Regions from separate parts of the Anaerosinus gibii genome, predicted to be linked through region 3. Evidence: riboswitches for the same ligand, from Rfam matches in the RefSeq annotation. Region 3 holds a riboswitch; each other region holds the start of a gene.

Region 1 (11,241 bases), 400 kb from region 3:
TACTTTCTTCGGGTAATTTGGTAGCTCTGATTTCCTGTATTTCCTTATCTAGCGCTGCTAGTTGTTTCTTTAAGGTGGTAAGTTGTTTTTTCTTTCTTTCTAGAGTTGATTCAGCAGCATCTCTTAAACCTAGGAAAGGATGTGTGTTTAAAGTTTTTGCTTCGGTTTTTCCATTCGTAAAGGCTTCTTTTAATTGTTCGGAAGTATAAGTGACGCTGGCATCATCGCTTCCGAAATATTTTAGCTGTAAATCTTTGAAGGCTTGTCGATTTACCGGTCCTTTATATTGATAACCTATAGTTACATCCCACAAAGCACCGTTCTCTTTTTTGAAATCAGTATCTAAGGTGAAATGATCATAAACTGTTTCAGTTGCGTTATTTTCTGAAATCTGTATTCGCTTTGCATAGTCTTTAGCGGTATCTTCATAGCCTCCGTCATGCAATGCTTGAAGTAGTTCTCTGTTATTTTTATAAGCTCCTTGTGCTAATTGCGTCCATATTTCATCTGCTTCACGATGGGATTCCATAAAGTCTAATTTATCTACGCCGATGGAGCATAATGCTCCCATATAGCTATATTTTATTTCCGAACCAGTTGCATTTTTCCAGTCAAAACTTGGTGAGACAAATACACCAGATTTATTTTGTAAATCAGTGGCGAAAATTTTTATTTTATTGTATTGATCCTGTGTGTATATTTCTTTTTCAATGAATTTAGTCGCGTATCCGTCAGTTACTTGTACATTGGCATAAGCAGCAGTGCCCGCGAACATTAAATTATATTCAAGCATTGCTTTTTTGCCACCTTTGGCGATGTTTTCTTCCACATGAAGATACTTGTCCCAATTTTTCTTAATTTCATCTTCTTGATTAGGGATGCAGCCACTATCTAACATTCCGCGGATAAAATGAAATGTCCAAGTATTTATATCATCGCCATTTACAGTGTCGATGTTAGGTTCTGCTTGAACAATCTTATCGGTTGCAGATGCACTAAGTTTATCAAGGTGTTCAAGATATTGTTGTTTAAACCACTCCAATGCATCTTCAGATGTATTTTTCGTTAGCGAGACTTGGGTTTTAGCATCTTTCGATAGATTTTCGCATTGATAAAGCGATTCGATTTCTACAATATACGCCGGCTTTTCATTAAGGTTTGATGCTGTATCTGCGCTTCTGGACTTCGTTTGCATTGCATAGGCAGGTGGAATAGTAGACGCAGAATTAATTTTAGACATAGTGAAACAACTCCTTTTGTTTGGTAAATCTTCCATGACTTTCATAATATATATCGGCATTATTTGGGAAAAATTAAGAGGTATGTTATTTAGGTGCTTTTTATAACTCGGAAAAAGATTTTCCCACCTTTATAGGTGGCGGGCATGACTGTAACTAACAGGCGGTGAGCATATATCTGCCGCCTCGTTGAAACGTTGAGTGGTAAGTTTTCCAGAGGAAAACTTTGAACAATGACGTTATAAAGGGGATGTTCGATAATTTAAATTACGGTAAATGTTACAAGTATACGATTTTTTTATTGACAAGCGAATTTGTAAGTGATATCATCTAAACCATAATTAAATGAGAAGCTCTTATCAAGAGAGGTCGAGGGACTGGCCCGATGAAACCCGGCAACCGGCAGAAATGCAGTGGTGCCAAATCCAGCAGGAGTATATTTCCTGGAGATGAGAGAAAAGCAGTGTATAAATGATAGGCTCTTTTCCTCACGGAAAAGAGCTTTTTTATTTGCCTGGAAACAAATTCTTAGAGGGGGTATTTACATGAGAAAAAAATGGTTAGGGTTAGTTTTGGCTATGGTGGCAGCTTTGAGTATGACGGTAATCTCCGGTTGTGCTTCAAATAAAGATGCGGATGCTTCGGTAGAAAAAACATCAATAAAAGTTGGGGTAACACCAGGTCCTCATGCGGAGATTATGGAAGTTGTGCAAAAAGTAGCGGCGAAGGATGGTCTTAACATTGAAATTATCGAGTTTAGTGATTATATTCAACCAAATGTCGCGTTAAATCAGGGTGAAATTGATGTAAATAGTTATCAGCATCAACCATTCCTTGATGCACAGGTAAAAGATCGTGGGTATAAGATAGAAACTTTGGCAAAAACGATTTTATTCCCAATGGGGGTTTATTCGAAAAATTTAACGGATATTCATCAAATTCCGGAAAATGGTGTTGTAGCAATTCCCAATGATCCAAGTAATGGTGGCAGGGCATTAAGTATTTTAGAAAAAGCCGGGTTGATTAAATTGAAAGAAAATGCTGGACTTAGTGCAACTGCGGCGGATATTGTGAAAAATCCAAAACATATTGTTGTGAAAGAATTAGAAGCCGCACAAATTCCATTATCTTTAGGTGATGTCAGCCTTGCAGTAATTAATACGAATTATGCAGTTTCTGCAGGGTTAGTTCCAACAAAAGACGCATTGTTTTTAGAAGATGCAAATTCACCATATGCAAATATTTTAGTCGTTCGGTCAGCGGATAAAGAGAACGTAGCTTATCAAAAATTGGTGAAGGCATATCATTCAGAGGAAGTAAAACAATTTGTCAATGAACATTTTGCTGGTTCGGGCATTGCAACTTGGTAAATAGATTAAAAATAAGGGAGTGAATATCGTTGATTCAGCTATCGAATATAGAAAAGATTTATGATGGAGCATCGGGCCCAGTTCACGCATTAAAAGGCATTAATCTTCATATTAAGCGCGGGGAAATTTATGGTGTTATTGGACTTAGTGGTGCCGGGAAAAGTACATTAATTCGGTGTATTAACATGTTAGAGCGTCCGACAAAAGGAAAGGTCATTGTTGATGGCGAAGATTTGACAGCGATGTCAGATAGTCAGCTTAGAAAAGCGAGAAAAAGTATCGGCATGATTTTTCAGCATTTTAATCTGCTTTCTTCAGCTACTGTCTATGAAAATGTAGCGTTTCCATTAACATTAATCGGAACAAAAAAATCGGAGATAGAAAAAAAGGTTTTACCTTTGTTAGAATTGGTAGGACTTGCAGATAAAAAAGATCAATATCCTGCGCAACTAAGTGGTGGTCAGAAGCAAAGAGTAGGGATTGCGAGAGCTTTGGCAAGTGATCCGAAGGTGCTTTTATGCGATGAAGCAACTTCTGCGCTTGATCCACAAACAACGAAGTCTATTTTGGAATTAATCCGTGATATTAATCAAAAATTGCAATTAACTGTAGTTTTAATTACCCATGAAATGCAGGTAATTAAAGAAATTTGTGATAATGTAGCTGTGATAGAAAATGGTGTGATTTGTGAGCAAGGGACAGTGCTTGACGTATTTACGAATCCACAGCAGGCGATTACGAAAGAGTTTATCAGTGTAATTATCAGTCGTGATATTCCAGATGCATTTAAAGATGCCAAGATATCGCAAACGCCGATTCCAAATAGCAGTTTATTAGTACGTTTATCCTTTATCGGAAACTCAGCGGAAGAACCGGTAATATCTAGCTTGATTCGTCGCTTTGCCGTAGATACAAATATTATTTATGGAAATGTTGATCATATCAAGAGTACACCATATGGCACTTTGGTTCTTGAGATTACAGGGGAAGATGAAGAGATTCAAAAATCATTGAATTATTTACAGGAAAGAAACTTAGGAATTGAGGTGATTGGCTATGTCGCAGGACATGATAATGCTATTAGCTAAAGGGTTATGGGAAACGACGTACATGGTCTGTGTATCCTCGCTTATTTCCGCATTGATTGGAATTCCGTTAGGGGTTATTCTCGTTACTACAGATAAGGGGCATATTTTAGAAAATTTATCCTTTAATCGAATTTTAGGTGCAGTGGTAAATGCTGCACGATCAACGCCATTCATTATTTTAATGGTTGCAATTATTCCATTGACTAGAATCATTGTAGGTACTTCTATTGGTACGGAGGCGGCTATGGTTCCGCTTACGTTGGCGGCAATTCCGTTTGTGGGTCGTATTATTGAAACTTCATTAAAAGAGGTTGAACATGGATTGATTGAAGCGGCGCAATCAATGGGGGCAACACCTTATCAAATTATTACGCGGGTGATGATTCCGGAGGCAATGCCATCTATTGTTTCGGGAATTACGATTACCGTGATTAACTTGATTAACTATTCTGCGATGGCTGGTGCAATCGGCGGCGGCGGACTCGGAGATTTAGCAATTCGTTACGGCTATCAACGGTTCCGTGGAGACGTGATGTTAACTACAGTTATTATTTTGATTATTCAAGTACAGTTGGTACAATCTATTGGGGATTATGTGGCAAATAAATTAAATAAACGTTAAGTTATTGGTATCCACAGCAGTTTTGCTGTTAAGATATAGAATTAAAATGGAGGGGACATATAGAATGAAAAAAATCACATTACTTTTGGTTTCGTTACTTATGGTTGTTATGGCTGTAGCGGGCTGTGGCACAAATGCACCTGCAGCAGATAAAGCGGCGGACAACAAGGTATTAAAAGTTGGCGCGACAGCGGTTCCGCATGCGGAAATTCTTGAGGTGGTAAAACCTATCTTAGAAAAGGAAGGCATTAAATTAGAAATCGTTGAGTTTAGCGATTATGTACAACCAAACTTAGCTGTTTCTGATAAGGAATTAGATGCAAACTTCTTCCAACATACACCTTATCTTGAAAAATTCTGTGCGGAACGCAATTTAAAATTAGTAAATGTTGCCGGTGTTCATCTTGAGCCAATGGGCATTTATTCAAAAAATATTAAAAATATTGCAGATACAAAAGATGGTGCTAAAGTAGGCATTCCAAATGACCCTACAAATGGCGGTCGTGCATTAGCACTACTTGCTAATGCAGGTTTAATTACATTAAAAGATGGCGTTGGCATTCATGCAACTGTACCAGATATCACTGCAAATCCGAAAAACTTAAAAATCAATGAACTTGAAGCAGCACAATTGCCTCGTTCACTTGATGATTTAGATCTTGCTGTAATCAATACAAATTATGCACTTGAAGCAAACCTTGTACCGGAAAAAGACGCATTATTTATTGAACGAAATGATTCTCCTTATGTAAATATTTTAGTAGCACGTGCTGGGGATGAAAATCGTCCAGAAATTCAAAAGCTAGCAGCTGCTTTAAAATCCGAAGAAGTGAAAAAATTTATCAATGAAAAATATAAAGGGGCTATATTGCCTGCATTCTAAATCATAAGAAATAGATGAGGAATAGGGGTGACCAAAGTTTTATTTTGGTCACCCCTTAATTTTTGCAAAAAAAGAAAGCATTATAGTTATGCTTTGCATAAGATAGGGTAATATTATTACGTTGAAACGAGGTGGAGTTGGTGTCTGAGGAAGAGAGAAAGCTAAGGCCGGCAAAATGGCAAAAACCAGAAGTAGAAGATACACGAACAAATCAAACTGAGATGAAGAGAGAGCCAGACTGGCAAAATCGACAAGAAAATATGTGTAGACCTCAACCAAGAGGATATTGTTATCCTAGAGTTGGGGCATTGCAAGGAGGATGCTATCCAGGTAGGTATATTGGGTGGTATCATCATCATCATAAATGTCCACCGCGACATCTTTGTTATCCGCGTGCTTATTATCAATATTAACTATTGTAGTTTATATATAAAGAGGTAAAAGGTATAGTTGTCGAAGGTCTGGCCAGAGGGAATGTTAATTCGACAGTAAAGGCTGGCATCATTTGTGGGATTCCTGTTGTTCTTGCAACGAGAGTTCATAGTGGTAGAGTACTAGACACTTATGGTTATGATAGTGGTGTAAAATCATTTAAAGACTCTGGTGTTATTTTAGCTGGAGAGTTAACTGGTCAAAAAGCACGTCTAAAGTTAATGGTTGCTTTAGGTATAACAAATGATATGAAAAAGTTGGCAAGATGTTTTGACAGCTAATAAAATATTGGTTCCTAAAGAGGTATCGTGCTAAAAATTAGTACGATACCTCTTTTTCATAAAAATAGCTCTAGACTACCGGAAATTTGAGTGTTTATTACTATATTTATGATGGTATATTTTTTTTGCTCGTTTGCTAAAGATAATTTTTGGTAAAAAGGTTTAAAATAATAAAATATTAGCAGGATTTTCCGTGGAAAGGTGAAATAATAGTATCGTTGTATTTTAAATTTTAATTAGAGATGGGAGAGGGATATGAACAGTTTTCGACTAACTAAAAATGCCATGCACCAATTGGCAACGGAGTATACAACTCCATTATTGGTAATATCTTTAGAGCAGATTGAGTATAATTATCGATTTTTGGCTAAATATTTGCCTCGAGTAAAAGTTTTTTATGCGGTAAAGGCAAATCCAAATGATGATATCGTCAAGAAGGCTGCTGAATTAGGGTCTTATTTTGATGTTGCATCTGATGGAGAAATGTTGCAATTAACTAGATTAGGTATTGGTGCGAACCGTATGGTATATGCGAATCCTTATAAGACACCAAAAGGGCTTGCAGTAGCGAATCGTACGGGAGTGAATAAATTTACGTTTGACAGTGAAAGTGAAATCTATAAGATGGCAAAGGCAGTTCCGGGAGGAACGGTGCTTTTACGTGTCAGAGTAGATAATCCGAAAGCATTAGTCGATTTAAATAAAAAATTTGGAGCCGCGGTGGAAGATGTGCCGCGTTTATTGAGGATAGCACGCGATCAAGGTCTTGATGTTGGAGGACTTTGCTTCCATGTTGGAAGTCAATCACCAACTGCAGAAGCGCATATAGAGGCACTTCATATTGTGAGAAATTTATTTGATAATGCACAAAAGGAAGGTTTTAATCTTAGAATTCTAGACATTGGTGGAGGCCTTCCAATTCCAACATTAGATGCAAATATAGACCTTGCTGAAATAGCGGAAGATATAAATATAGCTTTGGAAAAATTATTTCCAGATACGGAAATATGGGCTGAACCTGGTCGTTTTATTTGTGGCACAGCGGTCAACTTAATTACTAGTGTGATTGGAACGCAGGAGCGTAATCATCAGAAATGGTATTTCCTTGATGATGGTCTTTATGGTAGTTTTTCTGGTGTGATTTTTGATCATTGGGAATATGAACTAGAGCCCTTTAAAGAAGGTGAATTATATCCATCTACAGTAGCTGGTCCAAGCTGCGATTCATTGGATGTGTTATATAGGGATAGAATGATGCCTAAACTAGAAATAGGAGACTTGTTGTTAACTGCAAATTGTGGGGCATATACTTCGGCATCTGCTACAGAATTTAATGGATTTGCAAAAACTCCAATGATAATTTGGGAAGATGTTAAAAATAAAATAAAGTAAAGTTAGTTGAAAAGTCTATGATAAATAGGTGGATAACTTATTTGTTATAGACTTTTTCATATAAAAAACAATAGTTATCCACATTTTTATTCACATAGTGCATAAGTTTGTGGATAAGTTTGAGTATAAACCATAAAATAGTTAGGTTTTTAAGAAATATCTTGTGGATAAGAAATTATCCACAAAAATAAAATATGTGAATAACTTATGGTTTTATGTTGATTTATTATAGAATGATTTTTATCTTGACGTATTTTGGGGTATAATAAAAAATAATGTTTCAATTTGAAAAAGGATGATAAAATGTGTGATCTGGATGAAAAAACATTAGATAATATTATAAAAGAAACAATTCACGCAATGGAAAATGGAAAGACACAAATCTTTGAAATTTATGAAGCGGCTTGCAATGAAGTAAAAAATGTTAAAAAAGACATTGAAGAGTTAAAAAAAATGGCAGAAGAGATTATTAATAAAGTTGATGATCATGAAAAAAAAGAACGCCTTGCTAGAATGAAATTAGCACAGGTAAGCTGTAATTTTAAGCTTTATAATGAAACGGATATAAAAATATGTTATGAAGAAGCCAGACAAATTCAAATTCAGGTGGCTGTTCTACGAGAGCAAGAACAAAGTATGCGAAAAAAGCGTGATGAAATGGAAATTCGCCTTAAACAATTGATGGGAACGGTAGAAAAGGCGAAGCAGCTCGTTTCACAAGTTGGTGTGGTATTAGGATATTTAAGTGCGCAGATGGGTGCAGTTGCAACGAAAATGGAGGAAATGAATCAGGAGAAATTACTTGGTGCTACGATTATTAAAGCGCAAGAGGATGAAAGGCTGAGAATTTCGCGTGAGATTCATGATGGCCCGGCACAAATGATGGCAAACGTTGTTTATCGGACGGATATTTGTGAGCGGTTATTGGCTATGGATACAGAAAAGGTACGTGAAGAACTACATGATCTTAAGGCGCAGGTACGCAATTGCTTGACGGAAACGAGGAAGATCATTTTTGATTTACGCCCGATGGGACTGGACGATTTAGGTTTGGTAGCAACGATTTTTCACTTTTTAGAAAAGTTTGAAGAACGCAATCATCTTATTGTTGATTTTAATGTGATTGGAGAAGAGGTGCGCCTGGCAAGACATATTGAAATAGGTGTATTTCGTGTAGTTCAAGAGGGAATAAATAATATTCATAAACATGCACAAGTAGATCAAGCAAAATTGGTGGTCGAATTTCATCATGAATATTTGTCTATTACTGTTGAGGATGAAGGGATTGGTTTCAATGAAGATGATGTTGATGTGCATGAAGGAGAATGCTATGGGTTGCTTGGTATGAAAGAGCGTATTTCTTTGCTGAAGGGCAGATTAACGATTATTTCAAAAGCATTTGAAGGAACAAAATTAAGAATTTTAATCCCGTTGGTGGACAAAGAATAGCAAAGGAGCTTGCTGGTGAACGAAAAGCAGAAAACAGTGCCGATACTTACGGCAATGAAACGATATGTAGAGGATGGTGCAGTTGGATTTCATACGCCGGGGCATAAGCAGGGTAAAGGAATGGATGCGGAATTTTTTGATTTAGTTACGCCACTTGGATTAAAAACCGAAGTGTCTTTAATGGAAGAGTTGGATGATTTACATGAACCGGCGATGTGTATTAAAGAAGCACAGGATTTAGCTGCTGAGCTTTATAACGCCGACTCCAGCTATTTTGTCATCAATGGAACAACAGGCGCAATTCACGCGATGATTATGGCGGCAGTAAATCCGGGAGATAAAATTATTATTCCGCGAAATGCGCACCGGTCTGTGATTGGTGGGGTCATTTTAAGCGGAGCAGAGCCGATTTTTGTTTTACCGGAAGTGGATATAGAGCTGGGAATTGCGATGGCAGTATCACCGGAGCAAATTGAGCAGGCGATAAAAGAACATCCTGATGCAAAAGCTGTATTAGTTGTGTATCCAACTTATTATGGTGTGGCTTCTGATATAGAGAAAATTGCTTCTATTGTACATAAAAATAAAATGCTGCTACTTGTAGATGAAGCGCATGGACCTCATTTAAAATTTAGTAATTATTTGCCGATACAGGCAATAGATGCGGGAGCTGATATTGTTGCGCAGAGCACACATAAGATTTTAGGAGCTATGACACAATGCTCAATGCTTCATGCACGCCATCATCGTATTGATGTGCAAAAATTGAAGACGATGATTAGTTTAGTTCAATCGACGAGCCCTAATTATTTACTTTTAGCATCTTTGGATGTAGCACGGCGGCAAATGGCGGTTGAAGGAAAAGCTTTATTAAAGCGAGCGGTTGATTTATCCATTTGGCTTAGAAATGAAATCAATAAAATTGAGGGACTTTATTGCTTTGGAGAAGAAAAACTAGGTGCGCAGGGCGCATATGCACTTGATATTACGAAGCTGACTGTCACGGTTAAGGGACTCTATATGACAGGGGCAGAGGCTGAAAAAATTTTACGCTGCAAATATAAAATCCAAGTGGAATTATCTGATTTATACAATATTTTATTTATTCTTTCCTATGCGGATGGGCAAAGAGAAGCAGAAACATTATTAGTGGCATTGCGTAAGCTGGCTGAAGAGGTAAAACAAAATTCTACCCCAATAAATGCTTTAGCCTGTGTGATTTATCCGTATAAAATTTTAACAAAACAATCACCTCGTCAAGCATTATTTGCAGTGAAGAGAGAAATGCAATTTCACGAATCAGCTGGATGTATTTGTGGGGAAATGATTACTTTTTATCCACCGGGTATTCCACTGATATGTCCAGGCGAAGTGATTACGCAGGAGTTAATAGACTATTGTAAAATGATGCAGCAGAGTGGATTAAAGGTAGTGGGTCCTAATGATGCATCGCTTACGACAATTCAGGTTGTTGCTGAATAATTTATCCGATGGCTAACGGATCTGATTTCAGTGGGAGTTAAAACACATACGGAAAGAGCATTGTTTATTTTTTAAGGTGGTGTGACGGTGGGAAAGATATTTTGTTTGATGGGAAAAAGCAGTTCGGGAAAAGATACGATATTTAAAAAAATATTGAACGAATTGAATATGGAATTAAAACCTGTTGTCACGTATACAACACGCCCTAAAAGAAATCATGAAGTTGAAGGAAAAGAATATTATTTTATCAATGAGGAAAGAGTGCAATCATATGAAAAGAGCGGATGTTTAATAGAGAAGCGCATTTACCATACGGTAGATGGAGACTGGATTTATTGTACAGTCGATGATGGGCAGTTTGATTTAAAAAAATATAGTTATCTCATGATAGGAACACTAGAGGTATATCAAAGTCTTCAAGAATTCTTTGGGAAAAGAGCGATTGTTCCATTATATCTACATATAGATGATGGAGTTCGATTAGAGCGTGCATTATCCCGTGAACGACAGCAGGAAAATCCAAATTATGAAGAGGTATGTCGACGTTTTTTAGCAGATAGTGCAGACTTTAGTAATGCAAAGCTTGTGAGATGTGGGATTGATGAACGTTTTGAAAACCATGATTTGAGAGAATGTATGAAGCGGATGAAAGCATTTATTTTAGAAGAGCTAAAAAGCAAATAGTTCACTTGAGTAAAAGATGCAATTTGATTGCATCTTTTTTATCTATTAGGATGCAGATGGGAGAAAAAATGTTCTGCATTAAATTTTGTATTATATAAAAGGATTTTTTAGGAAAAGAGAATAGGTTAGGTAATAAGATTGATTGCTTATTTTAAATAAAGGAATTATAATTTAAAGTAGGTATATCTATCAAAGTTTCTGGAAGGTGGATTAGAATGAAAGTTGGTAATATGGGGGCGCGAAGTTCATTTCCTGTTGGTGAACATGATGCGAACTCTAAGATAGGGAAAAAAACGAGTCCATTTTCATCTGAACTTACG
Region 2 (11,241 bases), 1.1 Mb from region 3:
TTTTATTAATAAAAAAGATTTGAGCTAATATTTCAGCACCTGTTAAGTTTCTTATCATTCCATGTAAAGTAGAAGCACAAAAAGTGCATCCCATATTACATCCAACCTGTGTGGAAACACATACACTATTCCCATAATTATGCTTCATTAGAACGGTTTCTATCGCAACTCCATCATGATAGGCTAATAAGAATTTTGTTGTGCTTTCATCTTGTGAAATCTGTTTATCCACCAAATTAACTGTTTTGATAACAAAGACTTCATTTAATTGCTCGCGCATTTTTAGTGGCAAATTCATCATTTGTTTGAAATCTGTAACATTCCGTTTATATATCCATTCAAAAATCTGTTTTACACGATATTTTTCAATTTCTAAAATTTTTAGAAGTTCATATACTTCATCTATATAAAGTCCAAAAATATTTTTTTTCAAAAAAACACCTACTTATTTTTTAGCATTCTCGCAATAAAAAATCCATCAACATTATGAATATGTGGCCATAACTGAATCATTTTATTGTTTTGCTGAGATAAGTTTACATACTTTCTTGCATCATCAAGAATAAAATTCTCATGTGAAGCTAAAAAATCTTCGATAACTTTATTATTCTCTTCAACTTCTGTTGTGCAAGTACTATATACTAAAACACCACCCGGCTTAACAGCTTTTGCTGCACTGCTTAAGATTTCACCTTGTAATTCTGCCAACTCTTTTATTAATGTCTCTGTTTTCCGCCAACGTGAATCAGGTTTCTTTCTTAATACGCCCAAACCTGAGCAAGGTGCATCTACTAATACACGATCAGCTTGCATTGGATATTTATCACCAATTTGTTGTGCATCAATTAATTCTGTATGAATAATGGAGATGCCTAATCGCTTTGCATTTTCACTAATGATATTTAATTTTTGTTCATAAATATCGGTCGACAAAATTTTTCCTGTATCTTTCATCAAGGCAGCGATATGTGTGCTCTTACCTCCTGGAGCACTACATGTGTCAATGATAAACTCGCCTTCTTGCGGTGCAAGAACATGGGCAACTAACATTGAGCTTTCATCTTGTACTTGAAATAGCCCTTCATGTAGAGAAGCCATATTCGTCAACGTTGTATGTTTTTTACATAAAATTCCTTCCGGCGTAAGTAAAGAAGGAACAGCTTCTGCACCTTCACTATGCAAACGCTTTATTAAAGCTGCTCTTGTTATCTTTAATAAATTTGTTCGAATGGATAAATCTGGTGGACAATTATTAAAAGCACAGAGCTTTTCAGTATCAGCCTTTCCTATTTTTTCAATCCATCTTTCAACCATCCAAAGTGGATGATAGTATTTTAAGGATAAATATAACGCGATATCTTCTTCTGGCGTTGGATATGTTGCTTTCTCAGGATGGCGAATTATATTCCTTAAGACTGCATTAACCAACTTTGCCGTTCCAATATGTCCATATTTTTTTGCTAGCTCTACTGACTGATTACAAGCTGCTGAATCCGGGACTTTATCCATAAATAAAATCTGATATGCGCCCATTCGCAAAATATCTTGAATAATCGGGGAGATTTTATTTAATGGTCGACTCATATATCTATTTAAAATCCAATCTAAAGTTTTACCAACTTTTATTGTTCCATAAACTAATTCCGTAATAAACCTTCTATCCTGTTCATTTATTTGATGTTTGGAAAAAAGTTTATTTAATACAATATTAGCATAAGCTTGCTTTATATTAACATCATTAATAACTCTTAATGCTAGTTCTCTAACATTCATTTAGACACCTGCCATTATATTAAAAATTCTTTAATTGCTTTTTCTACTTCATTCACATTAACTCTTGTATTGTTACACGGACCAAAGGGTCTTTGATTCAACACCCCAATGACCGGTAATGGATATATATCTTGAATGCCACTAGTTAAATCACGCTCACACGCAATAGATAAAACTGCTTTAGGTTTCACTTTTTTTATTATTTGCCTTGCTAAAGTACCACCAGTTACAACAGCAAAAGAAAAGCCATATTTTTCAGATAATTTTAGTAAGTCGCCAATTTGACATCTTCCACATTTTTTACAATTTTTCACATCACGCGTAATTTTATGTGGACATGTTTCCTCCTGTAAACAATGAGGTGTAACTAATAATAAATTTTTAGCATAAATCTTAATACCGCGGTTTCGAATAATTTGATTGCTAACTTCAATAAAAGAACGTTCAATCTTTTCTTTATTTACATCTATCACTTTCCCAATTATAACAGCCATTGGAAACAAAATATTTATTGCTGCCCATGCCTGTCGATGAAAACATTGGATTGTTGGCCATCCTAGGATTGAAAAAACAATCCCCATAAATCCAAAAAAAATCGAAAATAAAAGCGCAATTAAAATTATTCCTAAAATAACTGGCAAATGTTCACTAATATTAGATAAGCCTAAAAAACTTATTTTCCAAACCCCATAGGTGGAAATTGAAGTGATTAATAAACTAACTGAAATTAATATGATAAATAATCTCTTTTTAGGTCGATTTATCGCGTTTATCAAATCCTCACCTACTTATTTTAAAACATCATTTAGCCTAATCCCATGACCATTTATATAGTCTTTTGCATGCATTCGACGTTTATTCGCCGGCTGAACTTCCATAATTTCAAGCATGCCTTCACTCGCCGCTACAATAAAACCATTTTTAGTGAAATCAATAACCGTTCCAGGCTCATAGCTATGAGGTTCTTCATTAACAACTTTACTTTTCCATAATTTCAAAACAGCCTCTTTGTTCATACAATAGCTTCCGGGCCAAGGCGATAAGCCACGAATTAAATTATGTATTTGTAAAGCATCTTTATCCCAGGTTATTTTTTCTAATTTTTTTGTTAAGAGCGGTGCATATGTAGATTTACTTTCATCTTGTTTTACTCTGGAAAGCTTATTCATCTGCAATAACGTTATCGTTTCTAATAAAGTTTCCGCACCTAAAATCATTAATTTATCATGAATAACCCCAGTGTCATCTTCATCAGCGATGTATACGTCTTTCTTTAATAACATATCCCCTGTATCAAGACCAACATCCATAAACATAGTTGTTACACCGGTTTTCTTCTCCCCATTAATTACAGCCCAATGAATCGGAGCTGCACCACGTAACATCGGTAGTAATGACGCATGAACATTAATACAACCTAAAACAGGTATATCCAAAATTCTTTTTGATAAAATCTGTCCAAAAGCAACCACTACAATCAAATCTGGTTGTAAACTCTCTATGAGATCTTCAAACTCATCTGTTTTAATCTTTTCAGGTTGCAAAACCGTTAAATTTACACTGCTTGCAAATTCTTTTACTGGTGAATAAATAACTTTTTGCCCACGCCCTTTGCGACGGTCTGGCTGGGTAATTACTGCGAGTATCTCATGATTTTTATGCAAAGCCTTTAAGCAAGGTACTGCAAAATCTGGTGTTCCCATAAAAATAACTTTTAACTTATTCATTATTGCTTACCTCTTGAAATACTTTTTGCTTTATCTATAAACAGTATACCCTCTAGATGATCAATTTCATGTTGCATTGCAGTTGATAATAATCCAGTTGCCTCAATTCGCACTTTTTTCCCGCGACGATTTAAAGCTTCTACTACGACTTTATCGTATCGTTCTACTTCACCAAAAATATTAGGAATGCTTAAACAACCTTCTGTATCAATTTTTTTTCCTTCTTTTTCAATAATGATGGGGTTAATTAACTCTATAATGCCTTCTCCAACATCAATAACAACGACTCTTACCCCTTCTCCAACTTGAGGAGCAGCTAAGCCCACACCATTTTCATGATACATTGTTTCTGCCATATTATCTAACAATCTTTTTACTGTTTTATCTATTTTTTCTACAGGGCTACATACCCTTTTTAATATACTATCTCCAGCTTTTTTTACTTCTAAAATAGCCACAATAAACTCTCCCTATTTTATATTAAATTCTCTTTAACTATAAAATTTTATCACACTAGACGAAAAAAATCCATGACATCATCAATCTGTCTGTTACAATGAATTCATTGGGTCAACATCAATTGTAATATCCTTCCTTTTATCTAATTCATTTTCACAAAGAAGTTGTTTTATTTTTCCCATTTCCCTACTTTTAATTAGAATATTCATTTTATAAATATCTTTTACCTTGACAACATTAGCACTAAAAGGCCCTATAATATTACATTTTACTGATTTCATCATTAAATGGAGCTTTCTAGCTAATATCTCAGCTTTTTTGATTAATATTTCTTCGACCATATCAAAAATTATAATTTTCAGCAATTGGTTGTAAGGAGGATAGTTTAAAATTTTTCGAAAGTTCATCTCTTCATGATAAAAACTTATAAAATCATGTTCTTTGGCATGCGTAATCGCATAATGGCATGGATTATACGTTTGCACAATAACATTTCCTTGATTTCCATGTCGCCCGGCTCGCCCAGAAGCTTGAGTTAAAAGCTGAAAGCCTCGTTCAGCTGCTCTAAAATCAGGAATATTAATTGTAGAATCAATACTTAAAATAGCTACCGCTGTTACATTTTTGAAATCATGTCCTTTTGCTACCATCTGAGTACCTAAAAGTATCTGATATTTTTCTTTTCGAAAATCATCCAGAATTTTTTCATATGCCATTTTTTTAGTTGTCGTATCTCTATCCATCCTTAGCACGCTTGCATTAGGAAATAGCCTGTATAATTCTTCCTCTAATTTTTGCGTGCCGGTTCCAAAGTATTTAATATATCTACTATAGCAATGCGGGCACTCTTGCGGTACTGTCTTCACCGAGTCACAATAATGACAACGTAAAATACCACTAAAGTGGTAAACCATTGGAACATCGCAATGATTACATTTTATAATATGACCACATTCTCTGCATAACACAAATGTAGAGTGCCCACGTCTATTTAATAAAATAATAATTTGTTCTTTATTTTCGAGAGTTTTCTTTATTAACGCATACAAATCATCTGATAGAATTGATCTTTTGCCTTTCGCTAATTCATTCCTCATATCCACTATATGAACACTAGGTAAATTGGAGTTGTTTACCCTTTTAGGTAATGATAGCAACTTATATTCGCTACATTGAGCTTTATAATAGCTTTCAAGCGATGGCGTAGCACTACCTAATAATAAAATTGCATTTGAATAAAACGTTCTCATTTTTGCCACTTCACGTGTGTGGTAATAAGGTCGTTCTTCTTGCTTATATGAAACTTCATGTTCCTCATCAATAATAATGACACCAAGATCGTCAAGAGGCACAAAAACTGCTGATCTAGCCCCAATAACTATACCAACTTCTTTATTATGCAACCTTTCAATCGCGTCATTACGTTCTTCAATGGATAATTTACTATGCATTACAACGATGTCATTTGAAAAATTTTCTTTAAATCTTTGAATCATTTGACTTGCTAAAGCAATTTCAGGGACTAAAATGATCGCCTGTTTATCTAACTTTCTAATTTTTTCTACAATATTAATATATACTTCTGTTTTACCACTACCAGTCACTCCATATAATAAAAATGTATCATGTTTTTTCTCGCATATTTTTGCAGTGACTTGTTCAATAGCATTTTCTTGTGACGGATTTAAAGATTTCTTTACCATTTGGAAGTGATAATCTTTGTAACTATCTCTTAACACTCGTTCATTTACAACGTGAATAAAGCCATCTTTCTCTAATGCATGAATTACCGAAGAAGAAAATTCCATTAATGTCTTTCGTGGAAGTTTTCTTTTTGTTAGCATTAGGTTTACTAAACGCAGTTGTGCTGGCTTATTTTTTAAATATATGTTCGGATCTTTATCACAAAATTCATTAATCATAACAAATTTTTCGAATTTTTCTTTCGCTCTACTTCGGATTTTATATACTTTTTTAATTTTCCCCTCACTTAATAGTCGCTCTAGAACTTTTTCCATGTCATATGTAGGAAAATACTTTTTTAAGCAATTCAAATTAAGCGGTCCATTTGCTTGCAAATATTTATAAATACAGCAACAATTTATCCCATTTTCCTCTAATGCTATCGCCTCATAAAATAAATCCACGCTAATACTTTTCTTCCCAGGGATAAAAAGCCTCATGCTTTCGCCTAGACTACATAAGTAATATGACGCTATCCATTTAGCTGTATCCATCATCTCTTGATTAAACCAAGCACTCTTGTCAATTACAGCAACCACTTCTTTTAATCCATCACAATTTTCAACAAAAGCGATTTCAACTACAAAACCCTCTAAATACTGATGTCCAAAAGGTACACAAACTCTCCAGCCAATATCAAGATAAGAAAATTGGTCGGGAACAATATAAGAATATCCTTTTGCAATCGTTTTTATTGGCATATTTATAAATATTTTTGCTACTTTATTCATCTTTTCACCATATTATCAAAATAGTAAAGGGACTCTTTTGAGTCCCTTTAGCATAATTAATTTAAAGCTTTTTTTAAAATCTCAACTTTGTCTAAGCGTTCCCACGGTAAATCAACATCAGTACGTCCAAAATGACCATATGCCGCTGTTTTTGCATAAATCGGACGTCTCAAATCTAGCGTCTTAATAATTCCAGCTGGACGAAGATCAAAATTATCTTTTACTAACTGAACAATTTTAGTTTCCTCAATTTTAGCAGTCCCAAAAGTTTCAACCATAATTGAAACTGGTTTAGCAACACCAATCGCATAAGCAATTTGAATTTCACATTTATCAGCAAGTCCTGCAGCAACAATATTTTTCGCTACATATCGTGCTGCATAAGCTGCAGATCTATCAACTTTCGTAGGATCTTTCCCTGAAAAAGCTCCACCACCGTGACGAGCCATACCACCATAAGTATCAACAATAATTTTTCTTCCAGTTAAGCCCGCATCACCCTGTGGACCGCCAACAACAAAGCGCCCTGTAGGATTTATATAATACTTAGTTTCATCATCTAGTAATTCTGCTGGCACAATAGGTTTAATCACTTTTTCAATAAGATCTTTTTCAATTGTAGCTAAATCTACTTCTGGACCATGTTGAGTAGAAATAACAATCGTATCAATACGAACTGGCTTGCCATCAACATATTCTACTGTTACTTGAGTCTTTCCATCCGGTCTTAAATAATCAAGTTCACCATTTTTACGAACTTCCGTTAAACGTCGTGCTAATTTATGAGCAAGTGCAATCGGCAATGGCATAAATTCCGCAGTTTCATTTGTTGCATAACCAAACATCATGCCTTGGTCTCCAGCACCAATTGCTTCAATAGCTTCATCCATAGTACCTTTTTTTGCCTCTAGCGCTTTATCAACCCCCATGGCAATATCTACAGATTGTTCATCTATGGAAGTTAAAATTCCACAGGTTTCAGAATCAAATCCATATTTTGCTCTTGTATAACCGATATTTTTAATCGTTCTTCTTACAATTTTAGGAATGTCAACATAACAATTTGTAGTAATTTCACCAACAACATGCACTTGCCCAGTAGTGATTAATGTTTCACATGCAACTCTTCCCATTGGATCTTGCGCTAATATTGCATCTAATACACTATCAGAAATTTGATCAGCAATTTTATCTGGATGTCCTTCTGTTACTGATTCTGATGTAAATAAAAGGTGTTTTTTAGTCAAATCTATTCCTCCTAATATAATATTTTAAAATCAAAAAAGCTCTCGAAAGAGAGCTTTTCACTCTCATCTTACAGACTATTCTGCAGGATTTGGCACCGTTTTGAATGATTCAATGGTTGCCGCAGCTTCATTGGGCCAGTCCCTCCACTACTCTTGATGAGCAAATATTTCATTTTAATTAATCATAATGTATCTTTTTATAAAAATCAAGATACATTATAATATTTATTAATTATTTTATCTAAAATCAGACATGCTAGTTCATCTTTAGACATTTTATCAAGATTTTCAATTTTACCATCTTTATAAATAATTTTTGCAATATTTGTATCAATATTAAACCCTGCACCAGGTAATGAAACATCATTTGCTACAATCATATCTAAATTTTTCCGTTGGATTTTGTCTTTGGCATACTTAATCAAATCTTGAGTTTCAGCAGCAAAACCAACTAAAATTTGATTTTTTTCTTTTAATTGCCCCAATTCTTGAAGTATATCTGGATTCTTTTCCAACTGTAAAATTAACCTCTCTTCATTTTTCTTTATTTTGTTTTCTTCCACAGTACGTGGCCGATAATCAGCTACCGCAGCAGCTTTAATGATAATATCTGCATCTTTATATTCCTTTAATACCATTTCTCGCATTTCTAATGCATTTTCTATTTTTATTAATGTTACACCCTCTGGTTTTGGTAAATAGCTTGGTCCAGAAACTAAAACAACGCTAGCTCCTAATAAAGCCGCTTGCTTTGCAATAGCATACCCCATTTTTCCACTCGAACGATTGCCGATATACCTGACTGGATCGATTGCTTCAATTGTCCCAGCTGCAGTTACTAACACTTTTTTGTTTATTAAAGCTTGATTAGAAATAAAATGTTGTTTTATTTCTTCAACAATATCTTTTGGATCTGCCAATCTTCCAATTCCACTAATACCGCAAGCTAAATGGCCTGATCCAGGCTTAATAAATTTATACCCGTAGGTATGTAAAACTTTTATATTATCTTGTAATATTTTATTTTCATACATATTGGCATTCATTGCTAGTGCAAATATAACTGGAGCTTTCGTTGCCATGATTAAAGTAGTTAACATATCATCTGCAATGCCATTTTTTACTTTGCCAACAATATTGGCAGTTGCCGGAACAATTAATACTAAATCAGCTAAATTAGCTAATGAAATATGCTCAACATTCCACACTGGGACATCATTCCACATACTCGTATTAACCGGATTTCCACTGATTTCACGAAAAGTCAAAGGCGTTACAAAATTTTGTGCTGCTTTTGTCATAACAACATGGACGTTTGCACCATTTTTTCTTAAACGGCTGACGATTTCAACAGCTTTATATGCAGCAATTCCTCCCGTAACACCAACAATAATATTCTTGTTTTGTAGCATATGAAATACCTACTTTATGCCAGATTTAGTTCTTTTGTACGATATTTGATTATCATAGATTTCTTCTAAAGCATTTGTTACTTTTTTCGTTGATTTTGTATGAACAGTTAAGGTATCACCGTCCATAAGCTCTCTTGCCCTTTTAGCAGCTAATACAACCAATGTATATTTACTATCAACTTTTTTAACTAAAATATCTAACGATGGATTAATCATTTAGATTCGCCTCTACTTTCAGATATATTTCTTATTAAAATTTTATTTCTAATTACATTACAACGCTCAGCTATGACAATTGCCATGATTTTTTTTACAGCAAGCTCAATCTTATCATTAACAACTACATAATCATAGCATGCAGCTTTTGCAATTTCTTCACGAGCTAAACTTAACCTTTTTTCAATAACTTCTAAAGAGTCTGTTCCTCGGTCATGCAGCCGTTTAATCAACTCTTCAATGGAAGGAGGTAAAATATAAATTAGAACTGCATTAGGAAATTTTTTCTTTATTTGTAATGCACCTTGAATATCAATCTCTAAAATTACATCATTATCTTTTAACATGTCTTGAAGCTTTTTTATAGGTGTTCCGTAATAATTATCATAAACTTCTGCCCACTCGAGCAATTCGTCATTTTCTATCATTTCACAAAAATCTTTTTTTGATGTAAACCAATAGTTTACACCATTTATTTCACCCAATCTTGGGCTTCTTGTTGTTGCTGAAATAGAGCATCTAATTTCTTTATTTTTATTTAATATCTCTTTGCAAATTGTTCCTTTTCCCGTACCAGATGGCCCGGATAAAACAAGCAAAAGTTTTTCCATCACTTTAATTACATTCCCTTCTATTCAGCTTCGTCATTGTTCTCTTTGCTTATCAAGCGATGTGCGACGGTTTCTGGCTGAACTGCTGATAAAATCACATGATCACTGTCTGTAATAATAACGGCACGAGTTCTTCTCCCGTAAGTAGCATCTATTAGCATACCGCGGTCACGAGCTTCCTGGATAATTCTCTTAATTGGCGCAGATTCTGGACTAACAATAGAAATAATACGATTTGCTGACACGATATTACCAAAACCGATATTAATAAGCTTAATTTCCACCTTTATACCTCCTATAGATGAGTATTACTCAATATTTTGGATTTGTTCACGTATTTTTTCAACTTCACTTTTCATGTTAACTGCAAGATTCGCTATGGAAAAACTATTCGCTTTTGATGCTATAGTATTAATTTCACGATTAATCTCTTGAATAATAAAATCTAACTTCCGCCCAATCGTATCACTATTACTATTTATCGAAATAAAAAATTGTTCAAAATGACTCTCTAATCTTACAATTTCTTCTGTTATATTAGAATGATCCGCAAATAATGCAACTTCTTGTAAAACTCTATTTTGATCAAGACCTATCCCTTTATCCTCTAAAGCTTCTTGAATTCGAAGCAACAATTTTTGTGCATAGGTTTTCGTAACTTCATCAGCATATTCTTCTATTTCATTGGTTTGAGATTTTAATAAATCAATTCTCCTATTTAAATCAGCCAGAATATTACTTCCTTCTAAAATGCGCATCTCACAGAGTCTTGCCGTCGCTTTTTCAACTGCATTTAAAATTTGAGGTTCCAACTGCTCTATATCCAGTTCTTTCTCTTCTCGCACTAAGACATCAGGAAATTTTGCAAGTTCATAAATATTAGGAGCAAAGTCCGTATGTATCACTTTAGATAATTCCTTTAATGCCTTATGGTACGATATTGCCAACTCTTTGTCAACTTTTATTTCATTTTGGATATTATATTCAGATAAAACAATAGAAACTTCAATCCGCCCACGCTTAATAGATTGCAGAATTAAATTACGTATTTTATCTTCTAATAAATTAAGTTTTTTAGGCAGGCGAATCATAATATCAGTATATCTATGATTTACTGTTTTTATTTCAACTTCGCATTGAAATGATTCACCTATATACATTTCCCGACCGAAACCAGTCATACTTTTAAGCATCTCAACACCTACTCTCATCATGGACGCGTTATTAAATATTCATCATTTAATACAAAATTCCTTTTAATTTCACAAAAAATATAAAGATAAGTTAACATTATTTAATTTAATGTTAACTTATCTTTAAGA
Region 3 (11,241 bases):
AAAATCGGTATGTGCCTCTGGTAAATATGCAAATTTACTTGTTCCCATACCCAAACCTAAACCAGAAAATCCACCCGAACCAATTGCAATCAAAGACTGCACCGTTTGATATCCAGATGTCGATTCATAAGACCAGGGATCAAACCATGCCTTCACACGATCAATCCGATAATCTGCTGAAAAGGTTAATATTCCTGCGCCTCCCAGTGCAATTGCACCTAATACAACAACTTCTCCTAGCGGTAATCCCGCCATGATATACAACAAAAAGGCAATCCCAACAATAATTGCGGCCGTACCTAAATCCGGTTGCTTATATACCAACCCACCCATGAGCAAAATTGGCAGCCACACCTTATTTCCAATGCTAATCCGTAAGTTTTTATCTATCTTAGGTCCGAGGTAGCTTGCTATCAACAAAAGTGACGCTAGCTTTGCTACTTCAGATGGCTGAAAAGTCATTCCTATTTGAATCCACCGTTTTGACCCATTTACTTCTATTCCAATGAAAAAAACGGCAATCAGGCAAAGTACTGCAAAAACTGTAATAAGAAAAGAAAGCTTCCGCCAAACGCGGTAATCTAAGCGCATTGCAAAAACTAGGGCAAAGATTCCAATCAGCAAAGAAATTAAATGCTTATTAACAAAATAATAGCCATTATCAAATTCATTACCGGCCATTACAAAGCTAGAACTAAATACATTTATCGTTCCAATAATAATCAAAATAGCCATAATAAATAGCACGGCTTCTACGTTATTTATCCATAATCTTTTTTTTGGCATATATACGCCTCCATATGAAATCTATTGTTAATTATACCAAAAAAAAATGTATTATTACAGTAAACCATGTACAAGTTTTATGAATATAATATATTGTTACTAAAATAAAGGAGGGATCTATATGGAGTTAACAAATGCAAAATTATTGGCAATCGACCTTGGCACTTCAGAGGTGCTTAGTATTGATTTAACAAGCCAAGCGATATTATCTAGAATCCCTTATTTAAATACATATACCCCAACTGGACTTTTTATAAATGCAGCGAGAACAAAAGCTTGCCTTGCAGCGACAACAAGTCATGAAGGGGCATTGTTTATTATTGATATTGCAACAAATTCATTATATAAACTCCCAATTCCCCTGCCCCATTTGTCACAAATCACATTAACTGACGATTTTAAAACCGCATATTTTGTTGACCAGACTGCCACTTTGCATCATTTAGATACAACGACAATGAAAACTACCCCACTTGTTAATCCCGACATTACAACTTGTCGATGTAATGGCATATGCATCTTGAATAATACGATTTATACCATTTGGGAAAATGACGATCAAGGAATTATCGCAGGTTTTTCTCCGCAAGGTCAAGTTGTTTTTGAACGATTCATCGGTGGAATTCCAACGAATCTTTTTGCCCTCCCCAATAAAGTCATGACGACTTTTACAAGAAATAAGCTTCACGGAGAAGGGTTGGCTATATTTCCACTTGACGAAATGGAAGCGCCAAACTACCTGGTAATTAATCCCGCAGATAATTGTGCAATTAGTGCGTACCCCTGCCATATTACCTTGAATGATGAACAAACAATAGCTTATGTTACGAACGAAGACAGCGGTTCTATTAGCGTTATCGACCTTGAAACAATGCAAATCACAACTTCTATTCAAATTGGTCGGTCTATTACTACTTTCTCCCTTTTGTCAGATAGTCGATTTGCTATTGCAGGAAGCAATATGTTTGCTGATTTATCTTTAATTGATACTGTGAACCGTCGTTTAATGGCAGTCAGTGAAACTAGCGGTGAGCTAAGCAGCTGGTTTTGCCTATACAGCTAAAAAGGTGTGAGTAATGATTCCATTACTCACACCTTTTTAATTTTTCCTTTCTTTGCCTAAAGCCCGTGGCATTCTCGCAGCTGGCGCTTTCATCGCCCTACTAATCCCTTGGATATTCGCAGCTGGTCCATCTGCCATTAATTGAATCGGCACTGATTTATTTTCTGCAGCCTTTTGCAAAAAATCCGCCTTTACGTCACGCGCAAAAGCTTTTGCCGGCGTAGAAACTGGCAATATATCTTCAACTTTTTTACTTTGCTGAGCCTTCTTTTCTTCTTTTACAGACTCTTTTTTCGGCTCTTCTTTAACTACTACTTCTATTTCTTTAACCTCTTTTATTTTGCTGCGTTTCATCGCTGGCTCTATCTTCACCACTTCTATTGGCTCAGGTATTTCTTCAACCTCATGGACAGTTACCGGTTTTACCGGCTCTCGCATTTCTTCCGCTTTCTCTTCTACTGTTATTGCCGCCTCGGGTTTAGTATATTCATGATAGACATCCTCACCATCTAATTCATCATAGGGATCATAAGCAGTATTTCCGGAATAATACAAGATATCTTCCGGCTCTTGATGCACACATTTAGATTCTTCTTCATCAATTCTCCCTGGCAGATTCCAAGCAAATTCATCAATATCATCATCGAATACGGGCGCACAATGTTTTGCCAAACCTTTTTCCAGCATCGCAACCACAGCAAAACAATGTTTTGCCTCTCGTCTCAAATGATCTGCCAATTGTGGTGTTATAATCGTCAATAATTTACATTCATCAATTAATTCTTTTGCCATTTTATTAAAATCGCAAAATCTTTGTACATCACTCCTCACATCTTGTAAAAATCGTGAAAAAGCCTTCATTTCACCTTTATGACAATATAGCATCGCAGCAAAATCGCGCCCTTCTAAGCACAAATCATCAAAAAGTTCTGCAAAACCTCTAGCCTCTTTTTGCATCTGCCGTTCAGCAGGATCGATATACTGAGCAATCAAGCGCGTATGATCTGCCATAAATCTAAGCCAAGTAACAACTTCTTGCGTCTGCGAACACGTATGTAGCATATTTTCTTTATTCGGCAAATTTAATAATTGCAAAAAATAATTTGCTTCACGCGCCAGATGTTCTAAAAACGACGGAAAATGAGAACCACCTAGCTTACCTGTAATACGTAATGAGAGTAAATTTCGTTTATATTGATAAAAAGCTTCCATAACTTGGCACGTTTCTTGATGAAAGGTCTCACATTGTTTTTGATTTTTTAATTTATCTAATTTTGATTGCAAGCTGGAAAATGCCTTTGCAAATTCTTTAGCCTCATCGCGAAATTCAACGCATTCAGCCGGCAATCCAGCTTTAATAAATACCGTGTGATCCTTCATAATCATAAGCCAATATTTCATTTCTTCTTTGTTTACAGCCTCATAATAAGGCAAAGAAACCCTTGCTTGACGCATTTCTAGCACACTCCTTTAAGAATTAGCTATTAACATCATATGCAAGGGTTTCAAAAAATTCACCTATTCAAAAGAAACTTCACAACGATTAATTTTTTCGCCAAGGCCACTGAATTTCTTCTCATACTCCGTCATAATATTGTCTTCCATTCCACTATTATGCAAATCATAGGTTAAATTGTTTACCTTCAAACCAGCTTCCTCAAATTGTTCTAACGAAAAATCAAACAATGGTCTGTTATCAGTTTTAAAGAACAATTGCCCCTTAGGCGCTAATAAGTGACGATATTTTTCTAAAAAGCTAACATGTGTTAAACGCCGCTTTGCATGACGCGCTTTTGGCCACGGATCGCAAAAATTAATAAAAAACCGATCTACTTCATGTTCAGCAAACAATTCACTGATATTATTAATATCAAAACGAAGTAGTTTTAAGTTTTTCAGTCCCAATTCTTTCGCTTTTAAACCAGCATAATAAATTACATCTTTCTGCACTTCAATACCGATAAAATTAACTTCCGGATAACGCGCTGCCATCTGTGTAATAAATCGCCCTTTTCCCGTACCAAGTTCTACATATAACGGAGCTTGTCTCCCAAATTCTTTTGTCCATTCACCTTTTTTGATCTGTTCGATTTGTGCAGTCTCTGTATATAGAAAATCACTAAATTCTAAAATTGCTTCTTCTATCCAAGGTTTCTTTCTTAAACGCATCTGCTTCCTCCGCTATTATGATTTTTCTAAACCGTATTTTTTCAAGTATCTATATAAAGTTACTCGGCTAACGCTGAGTAAGTTCGCTAATCTGCTTACATTTCCGCCCGCAGCCTGCCAAGCCTTCACAAAGACGTCCTTATCTTCTTTCCAACTGTTATCTGGTTTAATATCTCCCATAAGATTGATATCTTCCGGTCTGATTTCATTGCTCTTCGTATTAAAGAAAGCATATTCAATCACACCCTGCAATTGTTTAATGTTGCCTGGCCAATCGTAATCTTTTAATACTTCTGCAGTTTCAGGTAAAATAACTTTTTCTTCAATTTGATGCTGCGCAGCTAACTCACAAACGATATGTTTAGCCAACTGTGGAATATCTTCACGACGGCTTCTTAATGAAGGTACGCGAATCACACTTTTTGAAATAATTTCATAAAGGTGATGATCAAATGCCCCACGCTCTGTTAATCGTTTTAAATCACTATCACATGCACTGATAATTCTAACGTCAATTGGACGCTCTACAGTTTCACCAATACGGTGCATTTTCTGCGTAGTCAGTGCCTTCGCCAAGGAAGCAGTCAATGTCATTGGCAATTTTTCTATTTCATCCATAAACAACGTACCGCCGTTTGCAAGTTCCAATTTACCCGGATGACTAATTTCAGCACTCGTTGATACACCAAATAATTCTTGCTCTAAGAGTTCAGGTGCTAAATCACCGCACCGAACAGAAATCAATGGTCCTGCAGCCCTAGAGCTTGCCTGATGAATCCCATGCGCCATGCGCTGTTTCCCCGTTCCAGATTCCCCTTGCAATAGGATATGGTTATGATTTCTCGCAATGCGCGCCGCTTTGTCTTTAGTTGTAGCAAAAGTTGATCCTTCACCGACCATAGAAGCAAGATTATACCGCGCTGTATAGCCAGCTGCATGTGCGACAAGCGTGCGCAAATCTTCAATTGGCATAGACACAGCAACAACACTGTTTACCGTTTGATCACTATCGCGTTCTAACGGAACAACAGTTGTAATATCTTCATATGTTTTCGCCTGTGTAATCCAAGTAACTTCTTTATTGTATGATGGTACGCCATTAAATCCTTTGTATATCGGTGTATGACGATAATTTAATACTACATCATTCAAATTAATCGGATGTTCGTTCACATGTTTACCACCAATGCCTTCTAAACGGCTAAGCCCAAGCTTATTTGCATACGCAATTTCTCCCCCCGGCATCACATGATATACAGCAAACGGTGTCGCATCTAAGATTGCTTCTTCCGCCTTAATTCTAAGTGATGCGCTTAAATGTTTTTCCATTGCGTATTTCATCGTCAACATCAAAGATACAACAGCATTATGCGGTAACATTTCTTGGTCTACAGAAACCAATGTCAATATGTACTGCAACTCTCCATTTACAATTACGGGTGCCGAACACGCATCACCTTGCTGACATTCCTCAATCCACATTTCCGGCCCGAATAATAAAAATGGTGTCTTATGTTCATGCACTATACTGATACTTGATGTCCCGATATCCGCTACTCCGACGCGAACACCCTCAATTTCCCCCGGTGTTTTTTGATAAAACGGTAAAGAATAACTTTTTAATACATAGCAATCTGAATCACTTAAAAGCAAGCTCAGATTATACATTTGGAAGAACTCATGAATTTCCTTCGTTAATTCTTCTAAATAAGAAATTGCATTTTTATGATGTTCTTGATGCTCTTTCAAGGCCTCACTTGACAAGCTTACGCCGAGCGGCATCGTTTTCGTATCTACATTATGCATTTTACTTTTTTGCCAAGACTCTGCAACCCAAGGGTGTACATTAGGATCAATAATCCCTTCCTCTATATACTTATGATAGTAATTCTCTAATTTGTTTCTGCTCCGTTGCTCTCTAATCATTTTTTACTTCTGCCTCCTATAGTCATTCTATTTCGTTGTGCTTTGTTAACATTTAATTAATACTTCTAATATGTTGTTTACCAATCCAGTAAAATACTATATACTTGAACTTGTAACTGGGAAATTTTTAAAAGATAGGACAGGTGTTTATTATGAAAACAATAGCTTTAATTGCTCACGATCGCAAAAAAGAAGAAATGCTTGAATTTGTCAATGCACATAAGGAAATGCTGTCTAATTATAAATTAATTGCAACAGCAACAACAGGACGATTAATAGGAGAAAAATGTGGTTTAGAAATAACTTCACTTATGTCTGGCCCCCTCGGCGGAGACCAACAAATCGGTGCATTAGTTGCAACTGAGCAAGTCGACTTAGTAATCTTCCTTCGCGATCCGCTCACAGCACAACCACACGAACCCGATATCAATGCCCTCCTTAGAATTTGCGATGTACATAGAATTCCACTTGCTACCAATGCAAATTCTGCACATATTCTTCTTCAATATTTCAACGAATAATTCATATTTTACATTCTACCTTAGTTTGTACACTTTTTCCACAGAAAATGTAACTTTGTTTTTATAAATATAAAAAGGAACTGTTCTTAGTGTAAAAAACTAGGCTACGGTTCCTTTTTTATTTGAATTTAAATTTTATGTTAACTAAATTTAATATTCTACTTGAATTATTAATATGAGATTAACGTTTAGAGTTGATAGCTCATATCCACCAACAAAAGTATCATTCATATCTTTTGATTCACCCACTCTAACAGGAATGGGTACAACCACTAAAACTTTTGGCGCTATTGGAATTACGAATCAACGTGATGCTACAATCTTCTGGAACAAAACCACGGGAATTCTTTTCGGCAATGCAATCGGTTGGCAAGATCGCCGTAACTTAAATATCATAGAACGTTTTTTTGAAAAATTTGGTATAGAAATTGCCAATTCCGTTGAAAATACCTGCTTAGGTACAGCTTATTTAGCCGGTCTAGCAATTGGCTATGGGATTCATTAGAACAGCTTTCAAGCCAATGGCAACTAGACCGTTGTTTTGAACCAAAAATACCATCAGATCATCGCCAAACATTATGTGATCAATGGAAAAAATCAATTCGTCTTTCTTCAAAGTGGCTAAAATAAATAGAGATGACTAAGTCACCTCTATTTATTATTTCTAAATCCATATCCTTCGGAAATTGTCCTACCAAGAGCCAATACCTTTTCACAAATTACCGCTCTGCTCTTTTGCGGTGTATCATCTATTCCACTTTTACCTGGATAGAGCTGATATTTTTTTCTATATGATAAAGATGTAACATTTGGCATGATGACGTTTGCACCACCTTGTAATGCACGAAATCTTGCCGTCTTATCCAGTGTTTCCATTGCTGTTGTTGCTGGAATATTAATGTCTGGCATTAACAAACGAATGAGTGCAATCACTTTTAGACTCAATTCCAAATTGCCACTTCCACAATCTGCCAGCGGCGTTGCAGGATTTGGTATGAACGGCCCTAGTCCAACCATATCTAAAGGAAATTCTTTAAAAAACAAAATATCCTCCGCGATGGATTCTAGCGTTTGTCCCGGCAATCCAATTAAACAACCTGAACCAACTTCATACCCAAGCCTTTGCAAATCTTCCAAACAACGCACACGATTTTCAAAGCGCATTCCTGGATTCAATTTATGATATAACGATTGATCTGTCGTCTCAATGCGAAGTAAATAACGATCAGCACCAGCCTCTTTATAAGCTTTATATTCTTCATAAGTTTTCTCGCCAATGCTAAGGGTTATCGCTACATCCATTGATTTTATCTGCTTTAATATCGCTGTCATTTTATCTACCGAATAGCTATCATCTTCGCCAGATTGCATTACAATTGTTCTGTATCCTAACGCTTTTGCCAGTTTTGCTTCCGCAACAATTTCTTCTGGAGATAATCGATACCGATCTACCTCTCTATTTTCACATCTTAATCCACAATAACAGCAATTCTGCTTACAGTGGTTAGAGAACTCAATAAGACCACGTAAATGCACTTCATCGCCAACGTACCTTTTCCGTACAGAATCTGCGGCATTTGCAAGTTCGCTATAATCACCTAAAAGGACTTCTACTATTTCCGCTTTATTTAGCTGCTGGCTTTGCATCACTTTTTCGATTAAATTCATGTTTTCATCTCCATGACTGCATCATTGGCCAATTTAAATATAATTAGCCAATTCCATTATTATAGAAAAGTTTCGTTAAGTCAAATGGTGTTTCTTGATATACATAATAATTTAACCAGTTTCCAAACAATAGATTAGCTACGCTGCGCCATTTTACTAATGGCACTTGCGTCGGATCATTATTCGGATAATAATTGCATGGAATATGCATATCCATTCCGGCTTTAATATCGCGATCATATTCCGCTTTTAGCGTCATTGGATCATATTCAGCATGGCCTGTAATGAAAAATTGTCGTTTCTCCAGATTTGCCACTGCATAAATTCCTGCTTCGCCCTCTGCCTCAGAAAGGATTGTAAGTTCTGGAATTTTCTCAATGTCTTCTTTGCGAACTTCAGTATGCCTGGAATGAGGCACATAAAACTCATCATCAAAGCCTCTAAATAATGGCTCGTAATCTACATTTCTCGTATGTTTATATACACCAAACACCTTGGGGCTTACTGGATACTTTTTAATTCCATAATGATAGTATAAGCCCGCCTGTGAACCCCAACAAATATGAAATGTCGAATATGCATGCGTTTTACTCCATTCCATAATCTCACAGACTTCTTCCCAATAGTCAACTTCCTCAAACTCCATTTGTTCCACCGGAGCGCCAGTAATAATAAAGCCATCATAATTTTTATGCTTTACATCAGCAAAAGTCCCATAAAATTGTGTCAAATGCTCTTGAGATGTATTTTGTGGTGTATAGCTTGCAGTATAAATAAAATCAACTTCTACTTGAAGCGGAGAATTTCCTAAGAGCCGTAATAATTGTGTTTCAGTTACAGATTTTATCGGCATTAAGTTTAAAATTAAAATTTTTAATGGACGAATATCCTGACTGTACGCTCTATCATCATACATCACAAAAATATTTTCCTTTTCTAAAATGCTTGTCGCCGGTAAATTATTGGGAATCTTAATTGGCATAACTAAAACACTCCTTTATTCTCGTATAAAAAATCAAGTCCCTTTCTCAGAGAAAGGGACTTTTATTGCCACACAATCTCATCTTTCAGGAATTCTCCTGCTGGAATTAGCACCACTGCACCACGTGCCGGTTGCTGGGTTTCATCGGGCCAGTCCCTCAACCTCTCTTGATAAGAAATTTATTTAATTTTTGATGAATATACTACCACAATCTAAACCGCTCGTCAATGATATTATCCTGTAATTGATAAAGGTAAAACATAGCCAATAACAGCGATAAAATGCATCGCACTTCCAGCCAGAACAAACATATGCCAAATCGCATGATTATAAGGAACTCGTTTTGCCAAATAAAAGCCTGCACCTGCAGTGTAAGCAAGTCCACCAGCAATTAACCAATAAATCGTCTCAATCGGTACACTTTCCATTAATGGGCGAATAATGATTAAAGCAAACCACCCCATTAAAAGGTAACAAACCGTCGAAAAGATTTTAAAGCGTTTCACAAAGAAGGCTTTGAAAATAATTCCCGTCACAGCTAGTCCCCACATAAGTCCAAAAACAATCCAACCTAAAGTGCCATGAAGTGGAATTAATGCAAAGGGGGTATAATTTCCCGCAATTAGCACATAGATTGCAGAGTGATCAAGGAATTTAAAGAAAGCTTTCTTTTTCTCATTAGTAAAACTATGATACAAAGTAGATGCTAAATATAATAAAATTAAAGATACTCCATAAATCGTACCACTTACTAAGTGCCACAAACCACCATAGTTACCCGCAACAACAATCATTGCAATCAAAGCAGCTACAGATAATACAGCTCCAACACCATGCGTAATGGCATTAATTAGCTCCTCACATTTTGCTCTTAACATGCTACCTCCAAATAATTTATTTATGATATATATTATACCTCCCTTATAAAAAAATTGAAACAGTATTCGGCTTGAAATACAAGCCGAATACTGTTTCTTTTTGAGCTAGCCCTCTATTCTTTAGCAGCCCCAGCCGCCGCCACAACAGCAGCATAACAATATTATAACGATAATAATAAACCAAACCCAATAGCAATTTCCACCGCCATAAAAGCCCATAATAAAACGCCTCCTTGAAAGATAATGCAGCTCTTAGCTACTGTATACTATGAACCCAGACGCTTTTTTGCTACTATTACAATCATTACCTTCATAAAATTAAAGGAAACTAAAAAACAATAGCGAAAAAATAGTTGTTAAGCTATATCTATTGGAGGTAATCACTTATGAATCAGTCGCATTATGAATGGCTAAAATCACAAATTCCCATATTAATAGATAAAAAAATAATTTCATCAGATACAGCGCAAAATATCCTTAAACATTATGATATCGAACAAGAGGAAAATGACGATAAATTCAATCGTATTGTAACTTTCATTGGCGTTATCTTTATCGGGCTTGGGTTGCTCCTTGTTTTAGCCTATAATTGGGATAACCTAACTCGAGCATCTAGACTTTCAATCGCAGTAGGACTGTTATTCATTTCTCAAATCGCAATGTTTCTCGGAATCGTTTACAATAAATTAACAAATACCTATAAGGAATCATTAGCCGCCTTCCAATCTTTAATGATTGGCGCTTCAATCTCTCTCGTTGGGCAAAATTATGAAATTGCACTACACCTGGATACAGTTCTACTCATCTGGATGTTTTTAATTTTACCACTTGCATATCTGACTAGAACTGTTTCACCAGCTATTTTATATAGCATTCTCAACATGATTTGGCTCATTGATAATTTCAGTACACCTCAAGCGATCAGCGTTTGGTTATTTATCATCCTGCTTATTCCAATTTATCGTCATTTTGATAAAAATATGATCATTTCCTCAACCCCTTTAGCTTGGTTAATCGTAATTAATTCATTAGCTGCATTTATTCTTACCTTTGAAAAATATTTCAGCGATTTAATGATGCAATGTTTAACTTTGTTTTTCTGCTTTCTTTTTGTTATCGGTAGTCATCTCGAAGTAAAGACAGCCGTATCTCGCCGCCCATTAACAACCATTGGTGTTTTTGGGCTCATCACTTCCTGTTATTCACTTATTTTTTCAATCTGTTGGCAAAACGTTCCTCAAAATTTCA

The links. Region 3 has a riboswitch for S-adenosylmethionine ahead of metA (homoserine O-acetyltransferase MetA). Riboswitches for the same ligand answer to the same signal wherever they lie in the genome.
Region 1: it holds a riboswitch for S-adenosylmethionine, as region 3 does, so the genes downstream of both, P3F81_RS00860 (MetQ/NlpA family ABC transporter substrate-binding protein) here and metA (homoserine O-acetyltransferase MetA) in region 3, are expected to answer to the same signal.
Region 2: it holds a riboswitch for S-adenosylmethionine, as region 3 does, so the genes downstream of both, metK (methionine adenosyltransferase) here and metA (homoserine O-acetyltransferase MetA) in region 3, are expected to answer to the same signal.

What each region holds. Positions count from the first base shown of each region.
Region 1 is NZ_CP120678.1:203,268-214,508, forward strand. It holds gene P3F81_RS00855 (hypothetical protein) at 1-1,240, opposite strand, end outside; SAM riboswitch class I at 1,592-1,694, shown strand; gene P3F81_RS00860 (MetQ/NlpA family ABC transporter substrate-binding protein) at 1,784-2,608, shown strand; gene P3F81_RS00865 (methionine ABC transporter ATP-binding protein) at 2,638-3,696, shown strand; gene P3F81_RS00870 (methionine ABC transporter permease) at 3,665-4,318, shown strand; gene P3F81_RS00875 (MetQ/NlpA family ABC transporter substrate-binding protein) at 4,383-5,201, shown strand; gene P3F81_RS00880 (hypothetical protein) at 5,342-5,614, shown strand; gene P3F81_RS00885 (L-asparaginase family protein) at 5,627-5,914, shown strand; gene P3F81_RS00890 (type III PLP-dependent enzyme) at 6,170-7,306, shown strand; gene P3F81_RS00895 (sensor histidine kinase) at 7,610-8,755, shown strand; gene P3F81_RS00900 (aminotransferase class I/II-fold pyridoxal phosphate-dependent enzyme) at 8,810-10,237, shown strand; gene P3F81_RS00905 (nucleoside/nucleotide kinase family protein) at 10,325-10,921, shown strand; gene P3F81_RS00910 (YaaR family protein) at 11,137-11,241, shown strand, end outside.
Region 2 is NZ_CP120678.1:1,345,053-1,356,293, forward strand. It holds gene rlmN (dual-specificity RNA methyltransferase RlmN) at 1-433, opposite strand, end outside; gene rsmB (16S rRNA (cytosine(967)-C(5))-methyltransferase RsmB) at 442-1,773, opposite strand; gene P3F81_RS06430 (DUF116 domain-containing protein) at 1,788-2,549, opposite strand; gene fmt (methionyl-tRNA formyltransferase) at 2,562-3,500, opposite strand; gene def (peptide deformylase) at 3,500-3,958, opposite strand; gene priA (primosomal protein N') at 4,052-6,433, opposite strand; gene metK (methionine adenosyltransferase) at 6,490-7,680, opposite strand; SAM riboswitch class I at 7,741-7,843, opposite strand; gene coaBC (bifunctional phosphopantothenoylcysteine decarboxylase/phosphopantothenate--cysteine ligase CoaBC) at 7,887-9,092, opposite strand; gene rpoZ (DNA-directed RNA polymerase subunit omega) at 9,102-9,308, opposite strand; gene gmk (guanylate kinase) at 9,305-9,919, opposite strand; gene remA (extracellular matrix/biofilm regulator RemA) at 9,940-10,203, opposite strand; gene P3F81_RS06475 (YicC/YloC family endoribonuclease) at 10,228-11,112, opposite strand.
Region 3 is NZ_CP120678.1:2,478,621-2,489,861, forward strand. It holds gene P3F81_RS11790 (FtsW/RodA/SpoVE family cell cycle protein) at 1-786, opposite strand, end outside; gene P3F81_RS11795 (YncE family protein) at 908-1,849, shown strand; gene P3F81_RS11800 (DUF2935 domain-containing protein) at 1,886-3,304, opposite strand; gene trmB (tRNA (guanosine(46)-N7)-methyltransferase TrmB) at 3,368-4,018, opposite strand; gene P3F81_RS11810 (sigma 54-interacting transcriptional regulator) at 4,034-5,944, opposite strand; gene mgsA (methylglyoxal synthase) at 6,097-6,465, shown strand; gene P3F81_RS11820 (FGGY family carbohydrate kinase) at 6,725-6,970, shown strand; gene hydE ([FeFe] hydrogenase H-cluster radical SAM maturase HydE) at 7,117-8,133, opposite strand; gene metA (homoserine O-acetyltransferase MetA) at 8,177-9,115, opposite strand; SAM riboswitch class I at 9,191-9,292, opposite strand; gene trhA (PAQR family membrane homeostasis protein TrhA) at 9,349-9,993, opposite strand; gene P3F81_RS11840 (DUF2157 domain-containing protein) at 10,380-11,241, shown strand, end outside.